3 linked regions of the Saccharophagus degradans 2-40 genome follow. Each later gene encodes a partner of the first gene's protein in a complex. Links are inferred from orthologs where the notes say so. Each region holds a gene or a part of one and is shown on either strand. Other genes may lie near its edges.

What was found. Proteins that work in one complex are often made in the same cells at the same time.
Region 2: the proteins of dnaN (region 1) and dinB are in contact, whole or in part, in a solved structure (PDB 1OK7), measured with the Escherichia coli proteins. The link is inferred for Saccharophagus degradans 2-40 from one-to-one orthologs.
Region 3: the proteins of dnaN (region 1) and dnaX are in contact, whole or in part, in a cryo-EM structure (PDB 8GIZ), measured with the Escherichia coli proteins. The link is inferred for Saccharophagus degradans 2-40 from one-to-one orthologs.

Annotation. Positions count from the first base shown.
Region 1 is NC_007912.1:1,277-4,240, reverse strand. Bases 45-2,927 are described here. They hold dnaN (DNA polymerase III subunit beta), read right to left. Parts: upstream 2,097-2,927; coding sequence 993-2,096; downstream 45-992. Other genes in these bases: dnaA (chromosomal replication initiator protein DnaA), read right to left, coding at 2,284-2,927; recF (DNA replication/repair protein RecF), read right to left, coding at 45-944. Outside these bases: more of recF, read right to left, coding at 1-44; more of dnaA, read right to left, coding at 2,928-2,964. UniProt on the Escherichia coli protein: Confers DNA tethering and processivity to DNA polymerases and other proteins. Acts as a clamp, forming a ring around DNA (a reaction catalyzed by the clamp-loading complex) which diffuses in an ATP-independent manner freely and bidirectionally along dsDNA.
Region 2 is NC_007912.1:3,176,855-3,179,879, reverse strand. Bases 27-2,970 are described here. They hold dinB (DNA polymerase IV), read right to left. Parts: upstream 2,065-2,970; coding sequence 988-2,064; downstream 27-987. Other genes in these bases: SDE_RS13115 (NUDIX hydrolase), read right to left, coding at 2,206-2,943; SDE_RS13125 (hypothetical protein), read right to left, coding at 27-666. In the rest of the region: more of SDE_RS13125, read right to left, coding at 1-26. UniProt on the Escherichia coli protein: Poorly processive, error-prone DNA polymerase involved in translesion repair and untargeted mutagenesis. Copies undamaged DNA at stalled replication forks, which arise in vivo from mismatched or misaligned primer ends.
Region 3 is NC_007912.1:1,730,144-1,733,192, forward strand. What follows is about bases 56-3,023. They hold dnaX (DNA polymerase III subunit gamma/tau), read left to right. Parts: upstream 56-487; coding sequence 488-2,560; downstream 2,561-3,023. Other genes in these bases: SDE_RS06995 (Gfo/Idh/MocA family protein), read right to left, coding at 56-331; SDE_RS07005 (YbaB/EbfC family nucleoid-associated protein), read left to right, coding at 2,601-2,921; recR (recombination mediator RecR), read left to right, coding at 2,946-3,023. In the rest of the region: more of SDE_RS06995, read right to left, coding at 1-55; more of recR, read left to right, coding at 3,024-3,049. UniProt on the Escherichia coli protein: Part of the beta sliding clamp loading complex, which hydrolyzes ATP to load the beta clamp onto primed DNA to form the DNA replication pre-initiation complex.

The sequences.
Region 1 (2,964 bases):
TTTGCATCCAACTCGGAAGGCATATCATCTAACAGGAACACCGGCGTGCGCCCTATTTGTGTTTTGTAAACTTGCGCTTCTGCTATATGCAAAGCGTTAATTACTGCCTTCTGCTGGCCGCGAGATAAAACCTCTACTGCAGGCGAGCCATTAGCTGTAATTTTTAAATCAGATTTATGCGGGCCTAAGATGGTGTAGCCTAGTTTTCTATCACGCGCGAAAGCCTGCTCTAACTGTTTTGGAAAGCTTAGCTCCCCCTCTTTCCAACCCGGCTGATAAGCCAACGTTAAATCTACGTTATCCGCAAACTTACACTCACCCATAAGCGCTTTAAACGCCTGAATAAGCGGTGTTATACACTCAACACGGCATTCATCTATGGTAGCCGCCAACCCTGCGATTTGCTCATCCCAGGGGCGTAGGTCGGAATAGGCTATTTTATCATGTCGCAGCAAACTATTCCGTTGTTTTACACATTTAACGTAGTTTGCCCAAGCTGTTTTGAATTCATGTTTCACGTGAAACACTAACCAATCAAAGAACTTGCGCCTAGCTTTAGAGCCACCCTCTAACAAAGCAAAGGTATGGGCATCTATTATCTGAACAGGTAAGTTGGTGGCGAGCTGAGCGGATGACTTTGCACTTAAACCATCCAACTTAGCTGTGCTCTTGCCAGACCACTCGCGTTGCACACCTACCTTAAATGCGTCACTACCTTCTACCGTGGCAAACACAGTAAATGCTGTAGTTGTGTCTTGAATCAGACGTCTGTACTTGTGGGTACGAAAGGATCGACAGTGAGCAAGTACGCTTATAGCTTCTAACAGACTGGTTTTACCCGAGCCATTTTCACCGTAAACAAGGTTGAGCGTTGGGCTTGGTGTTATATCTACCAAGCCCAAATTGCGAAACTGCTGTACTTTTAAGTTCGAGAGATGGGGCACTAAAGCGGCCTAAGAACTAAAGGGAGGAAAATAACCTATCGGAATAGGTTATAGACGCATTGGCATTACTACATATACAGAGTCGGCGTTTTCTGGCTCTTCTAGCAAAGCACTGCTATTAGAATCAGAAAGCGTCATTTTAATCTTGTCTGTATCTAGTACGTTGGTTACATCTTGTAGGTAGCTAACGTTAAAACCTACCTCAATTGAGTCACCTTCATACTCTACGGCTACTTGATCCTCAGCTTCTTCTTGCTCTGGGTTGTTAGCAATAATAGTAAGCTGGCCAGTTTCTAATAGAAGACGCACACCGCGGTATTTCTCGTTAGAAAGAATAGCTGTACGGGCAAATGCTTGTTTTAGTACAGCGCGCTCACCCAATACAATCTTGTCCCCACCCTTAGGTAATACGCGCTCGTAATCTGGGAACTTGCCGTCTACAAGCTTGGAGGTAAAGGTGTATTCAGTAGTGGTAGCACGAATATGGTTAGGGCCCATAGTTAGCTCAACATTTTCTTCTGAATCGTTAAGCAAGCGCGACAATTCAATAACACCCTTACGCGGCAAAATTGCCTGTACTGGCTCTGCTACATCTATATTGATTGGGCGAGTACACATGGCTAATCGGTGGCCATCGGTAGACACTACACGTAAAGCTCCTGCTCGCACTTCCCACAACATACCATTTAAGTAGTAACGAACATCTTGCTGCGCCATAGCAAACGCAGTGCGATCAATAAGGCGCTTAACCTCTTTTTGCTCGCAGCTAAAGTTAATATCGTTGCTGCCCTGCTCTACCGCTGGGAATTCATTGGCAGATAAAGATGAAAGCGTAAAACGACTGCGGCCACTTTTTACAGTAACTTTCTGATCATCAAGCGTAAACTCAATAACTGAACCGTCTGGTAGTGCACGACATATATCTAGGAACTTCTTAGCGGGTACAGTAATTTCGCCTTCGCTAATTGCCTGATCGACAGTTACGCGGCCCACAATCTCTACCTCAAGGTCTGTACCTGTAAGCGACAACTGCTCGCCTTCTAATACAATCAATACGTTTGCCAACACGGGCAATGTTTGACGACGCTCTACCACACCGGCAACCAACTGTAGTGGTTTAAGAATAGTTTCACGTGAAACAATGAATTTCATGGGAGGTTCCCTTTATATGTCCTGAAAAATTGCTATGTAATACTGCTATAGATTCGTTACGTTTTTTACGGGTTAACCTTAAGGGTTAAGCTCTCTAACAACTAAGATGTTATTTATATAAGTTGCTATTTATATTAGATATTTTGATAACCCGTAGGATACCACTGGGCACCCAGCGCAGGTAGCGTTAGGTGGTGAGTGTACGCAAAAGATTCTTAACATCTTCTCTAATATCTGCGTCCGACTCGATCATTTCTTTAATTTTACGGCATGCGTGCAAAACCGTTGTGTGGTCTCGCCCACCAAACGCTTCGCCAATTTCGGGCAAACTGTGGTGTGTTAGGTCTTTCGCTAAATACATTGCCACTTGCCTAGGCCGTGCTACTGAACGGCTGCGCCTTTTAGAGTGCAGATCCGATACTTTAATTTTGTAATACTCGGCTACTACGCGCTGAATGTTATCGATACTTACTAGGCGGTCTTGCAGGGCCAACAAATCTTTAAGTGCTTCGCGCACAAGCTCTACCGAAATATCTCTGCCGGTAAAGTGGGCATTGGCTATCACACGCTTTAGTGCTCCTTCTAACTCACGCACGTTAGAGCGTATACGCTGGGCAATAAAGAATGCCGCGTCGTTAGGTAAAGGGGCGCCCACCTGCTCTGCTTTGCGCTTTAATATTGCCACGCGGGTTTCTAACTCTGGCGGTTCGATAGCAACAGTTAACCCCCAGCCAAAGCGGGATTTGAGACGCTCCTCTAAGCCATTGATTTCTTTAGGGTATCTGTCGCAGGTTAAAATAATTTGCTGACCGCCTTCCAAAAGCGCATTAAACGTATGGAAGAACTCCTCCTGCGACCGTTCTTTACC
Region 2 (3,025 bases), 3.2 Mb from region 1 along the record:
AGCGGCAGGTTTAGCTACTTTTTTAACTGCAGGCTTTTTGGCGGTAGCTTTTTTCGCTGCTGCTTTTTGCTTTGCCGCCGCTTTTTTTGCTGCCAGTTTGGCTTTCGCTGCTGCCTTTTTAGCTGCTGCTTTTTCTTTAGCTGCGGCCTTTTTGGCTGCTACTTTAGCTTTCGCTCCTGCCTTTTTAGCTGCCAATTTCTCTTTCGCGGCGGCTTTTTTCGCTGCTGCTTTTTCTTTAGCTGCTGCAGCTTTTGCTTTTTTGGCTTCTGCTTTGGCTAATGCTGCTTCTTCTTTAGCTATAACCTTGGCTACGGCTGCTGCACGTTTGGCTTCTGCCTTAGCTGCTGTTACTGCTGCTTTTGCGTCGGCTAATACAGTTTTAGCTGCCTTTAGAGCTGCGGCTTCAGTATCTGCAGCTTTTTTAGCGGCTTGCACTTGCTTAGCTTGTGCTGGAGTTTTCTTCTTGGCGCGAACTGCATTTAATTTAGCTTTTGCAGAAGCTGCTTTTTTAGCAGCAGCGGCTGCCGCTTTAGTGGCCTTTGCGAGCTCGGCCTCTAAACTTTTATTTTTCGCTGCACGAGCTTTGGTAAGTTGATCGGTTAGCTGCGCTAGTTGAGATTCCAATGCTGCTACTGGGTCTGTTGCTTTTGCTTTTTTAGCTGCCATGATTATTGCCTCAAGGAGTTATTGGTTGAACTATTCAAAACGACGGTACCATACGAAATGTAGGAAAAATTTCAAGCATATACCAGAAAATTTGTGAAAATATATGAAAATAAACGCTTTTTTATTCGTTTTTAATGGTTGTGGGCAAAGTTAAAGGTGTTAACGGCTTTTATTTGGCTGTAGTTTTTAGGTTTTAAAATTAAAAAGTAAGAGGTTGGATTGTGTTTTTACCTAAAAATAGCCCCGTTACGAGAAGTGATAGTTGTATTTTTAAGTGCTGTTTATTCTTCTAATTATTGTTTGTGAAAGGTTTTAAGTTACTTATTGGTCGGCCGGATGTTTAAATAAGTCTAGTTGTAACGCTCCTTCTTCGTCATTTAAATCTAAAATACGAACGCCCATTCCTATCAGTCGAACAGGTTTTTTCCCTCGTTCAAATCCTTCTTTTAACAGTTGCGTATAATCAGAAATACGCGCGCTCGTGCCTACTCGTTCTATTGTGGTGGTAGAAAAGTCATTAAATTTGATTTTTGTGAAGGCTTTTACCACTTTGTAGCGGTCGCTTAGCTTATTTAGCCTGCTTTTAAGTTCAACAAATAGCGGGGGTAGGCTTTCAATGCATTGCTCAATATTTTCTAGGTCGTTTGGGAAGGTGTGTTCAACACTTAGGGATTTTCGTGACCGCGAAGGCTTTACCTCGCGTTTATCTATCCCTCGGCACAGCTCAAATAACCGTTGACCAAAGCTTCCAAAATGCTCGCTAAGCTCTATTTGGCTTTTATTTTTTAGATCTCTACAGGTGTATAGCCCCAGTTTGGCCATTTTTTGTTGGGTTACCTTGCCAACGCCAAATATTTTACTTACCGGTAGCGTGAGTACAAATTCTTCGGTTTTTTCGGGCGGAATAACGGTTAGGCCATTGGGTTTATTTATATCGCTTGCTATTTTGGCTAAAAACTTACAGTTTGCCGCGCCAGCAGATACCGTTATGCCTACGTCTTTATGAATACGCTGTTTTATTTCTTTCGCTATTAGTGTTGCGCTGCCATAGTGTTTACTGCAGCCAGAAACATCTAAGAAGGCTTCGTCAAGGGATAAAGGCTCGACTAAATCGGTATAGTCATAAAATATTTCACGCATTTGCATTGAGGCAAGGCGGTACTTCTCCATATTGTGCGGCAATATAATTAAATCGGGGCACAGTCTTAACGCATGTGCAGATGCCATCGCAGAGCGCACGCCATATTCTCTGGCTTCGTAATTACAGGTCGAAATTACTCCACGGCGGTCGCTGCGGCCACCCACCGCTATTGGGCGACCCATTAAACTCGGGTCGTCGCGCATTTCTATCGCAGCAAAAAAACAATCGGCATCGCAGTGAATGATTTTTCGTGACATGGGGTGTCCGTCGGTTTTCTGTATAACTTGTAGCTAGAAGCCTTTTAACACAGGCGGTAAGATCGAAAAGACGGGAGAGGTGAGTAGGGCGTTTGAGTATTAGGCCAAACGCCCTAAATGCTAAATAGTATTAGTTACGGCCTACACTTCGAAAGAAAAGCCTTGTTTAGTGAGTTGCTCGTATATTTCTTTATCAAAACGGTACAGTGCGGCGGCTCGGTGCGGTACATCTTTTTGTTTTTCATTACAGGGTACTAATAAGCCCATTTTGGTCATTTTTCTGCGGAAGTTGGGTTTATCGAGTTTTACGTCCAATATGGCTTCGTACAATTCTTGCAGTTGTAGAAGAGTAAATTTTTCTGGTAAAAGGTTAAAACCTATAGGCTCGTGTTGAACTTTATGTTTTAAGCGGCCCAAGCCAAATTCTAAAATTTCGTCATGGTCGTATATAAGGTGTTCGCGCTGGCTAACTTTCTGCCATTCAACGTGCGATGCGGTAAAACCGGCAATCAAATTGTAATCTTCTGCACGCACCAATGCATAGTAGGCGATAGTAACCACGCGCTCCCCGGGGAAGCGGTCTACACCACCAAAGGCTTGCAGTTGCTCTAGGTAAATATTATCTAAGCCGGTTAAATCTTTAAGGAGGCGAGATGCCGCTGCATCTAGGTCTTCATCGACTAAAATAAACCCACCCGGCAGTGCCCAGCCACCTTTGCTAATACCTTCGCCGTGGCGAACAACCAACACCTCTAACTCGCCATTATTCAAGCCAAAAACCACACAGTCGATGGACACTTCTTTAATAACATTGCTAGAGCTGCATGAGGGTTGGTAATAGCTTTCTTTGCTGGGTGCTTTATCTAGGTTTTCACTCATTGACTGGAAGCCTTCTTTGTTTTTTTAATAGAAAACGGGCGATGGGTTGGAGGTATAGCTACACCTATTAATAAATGCAGCA
Region 3 (3,049 bases), 1.7 Mb from region 1 along the record:
CGCACTGTTTGTTGTTAAGTGCCATAGGCTTTTCTACGCAGCAGGGTTTGCCCGCAACAGCTACTTCTAGCGCATATTGCAGGTGGCTAGCCGGTGGTGTCGCAATATAAATAGCATCAATGTTGGGGTCGTGAATAAGCGCTTCAGCGCTGGCGTGCACCGTTGCTACACCGTGGCGTTTGGCGTAATCGTGCGCTTTGGCGGTATCTCTACGCATTACCGCGGCAAGTTGAGAGTGCTTGGTTTTATAAAAGGCTGGGCCGCTTTTTACTTCGGTTACGTCGCCGCAGCCAATAATGCCCCAGCGGATAGGTGCGGTTAGGGTTTTCATCGTTTGCTCCTTCTATTTAAGCGGTGTATTCACGGCTTGTTTGGTCAACATTGGCATTCTATTCGTAATAACTGGTGTGTGCCTTTGTGAGTCAGTACACTCTGCGGCTATAATCGCTTCTTTTTCTACTCCTTTAAAATAGAGAACCACGCTGTAATGAGCTATCAGGTACTTGCCCGTAAGTGGCGCCCGCGCACTTTCCGCGAAATGATTGGCCAAGAGCACGTTTTACGCGCGCTTATTAACGCCCTCGATCACGGACGTCTGCATCACGCTTACCTGTTTACCGGCACGCGCGGCGTGGGCAAAACCTCCATAGCACGTATTCTAGCTAAGTGTTTGAATTGCGAAACTGGGGTTAGTTCCGAGCCATGTGGTGAATGCAGTGCCTGTGTGGAAATCAGTGAGGGCCGCTTTGTCGACCTTATCGAGGTGGATGCGGCATCGCGCACCAAAGTAGAAGATACGCGCGAGCTGCTCGACAACGTGCAATATGCACCCACGCGCGGCCGCTACAAAATATACCTCATCGATGAGGTGCACATGCTCTCTAACCACAGTTTTAACGCTTTGCTTAAAACCTTAGAGGAGCCGCCAGAGCATGTGAAGTTTCTACTGGCAACCACAGACCCGCAAAAACTGCCGGTAACTATATTATCTCGATGTTTACAGTTTAATCTCAAAAATATGAGCCCCGAGCGCATAGTGGGCCATTTGTCGCATATTTTAGAAAAAGAAGTTATCCCCTTTGAGGAGTCTGCCCTGTGGCAGTTGGCGCGCTCGGCAGATGGCAGTATGCGCGATGCACTAAGCTTAACCGACCAAAGTATTTCGTTTGGCGGTGGCAAGGTTAGCGAAGACGAAGTCGCTTCCATGCTTGGCACCATTGACCACAAACTAGTGCAAAACCTTGTGGGCGCGTTAATAGCCGGGGATGGCAGCCAAATTTTAACGTCGGTTGCTAAATTTGCCGAACACGCCCCAGACTTCGATGTAGCTCTGGCCGACCTCATAACACTGCTGCACCGCATTGCTATTGCGCAAGCGCTACCCGATGCGCTAGATAACAGCTACGGCGATCGCACCCAAATATTGGAGTTTGCGAGTAAGCTTGCCCCTGAAGATGTGCAGCTGTTTTATCAAACGGCCCTTATTGGCCGGCGTGATTTGTCACTGTCGCCCGACCCGCGCAGCGGCTTTGAAATGACTTTGCTGCGAATGCTGGCATTTAAGCCACAAGGTGTGGCCGATGTGCCTACTCAGCGCCTACAGGCACAGCCCGCCAGTGCGCCGGCTAGTAGTTCTGACGTTGCTTCTGTTGCAGCTCCTGCGGCTCCGACTGCTCAAGCAGCACCGCAGCCCTCGTCTAATGTTGAGCCTGCACCTGCTCAAGCGGCCCCCGAGCAGACTGAGCCCAGCCCGCCAGCGCAGACGTCTCCGCCACAGCAAAACGTTGCGCCAAACACGGTGGAAGACAATTCGCCACCCGCAGATTACTACGACAATATGCCGCCTTACGAGGAGGCCCAAGAGCCTGTAAAAAAGCCCCAAGCTGAGCCTCAACAGGCTCAGGCAGAGGTGCCCGCAAGTGAGCCCGCGCCGTTAGGGCCAATGCATACTGTGGTAACCGCTGCAGAGTCAACCCAAGCCGTTGCCGAGCCGGAAGTAAATACTTCGGCCCCTGCTAAAACGCCGGCGGATGCTCTGCGTGAGCAGGTAAAAGCCATTGTGGGCAAGGAGGGCATAAGTGCCCCGCCAAAACCTGCACAGCAATTGAAAAATACCCCCGCCGCGCCCATAAATGCAGCGCCGGTAGTGACTACGCCAATAAGCTTAGAAGAGCTAACCCCATCGCATTGGGTAAGTGTATACAACCAGCTAAATGTTAAGGGTATTTTGCAAAGTACTGCTGCAAACACTGTGCTAATTGGGCGTGAAGATAATCATTTAGATTTCGCGTTAGACGAGCAAAAAAGTAGCCTCTTCGACCCGAGCCACAGCGATAGGTTATCTGCGCTATTAAGCGATTATTTTGGTGTGCCTATCAAAGCAGCTATCCACCTGCAAAACTTGCCGGGTGATTTAGAAACACCAGCGGCTTACGCCATACGTATAGATCAAGAAAAACGCGTGGCAGCCATACAAAATATGTACGATGACCCTGTAGTGCAAACACTACAGCAACAATTTAATGCAACACTCGTTGAAGAAACTGTTACCTACCAATAGCCAAAAGCTTGGTTGTTGAGTTTAACCGTGGAGAAAAATTATGATTGGTCTTGGCGATATGATGAAACAAGCCCAGGAAATGCAAGAAAAAATGGCCCGTATGCAAGAAGATATGGCCAATATTGAATCCGAAGGGCAGGCGGGCGCTGGTTTGGTGAAAGTTGTAATGACTGGCCGCCACGATGTAAGAAAAGTAACTATCGACCCCAGTGTTTTAGAAGAAGACAAAGAAATGCTGGAAGATTTAATAGCTGCGGCGGTAAACGATGCCGTACGTAAAACCGAAGAAGCTACCAAGCAAAAAATGAGCGAAATTACCGGCGGCTTGCAAATGCCTCCCGGTTTTAAAATGCCATTCTAAAAACTATTGGGTATACACCACGGCATGTTTAGTCCGCTTATAGATCAACTTATCAACTCGCTTCGACACTTGCCTGGCGTGGGGCCAAAATCGGCACAGCGCATGGCGCTCCATTTGCTCGAGCGCGA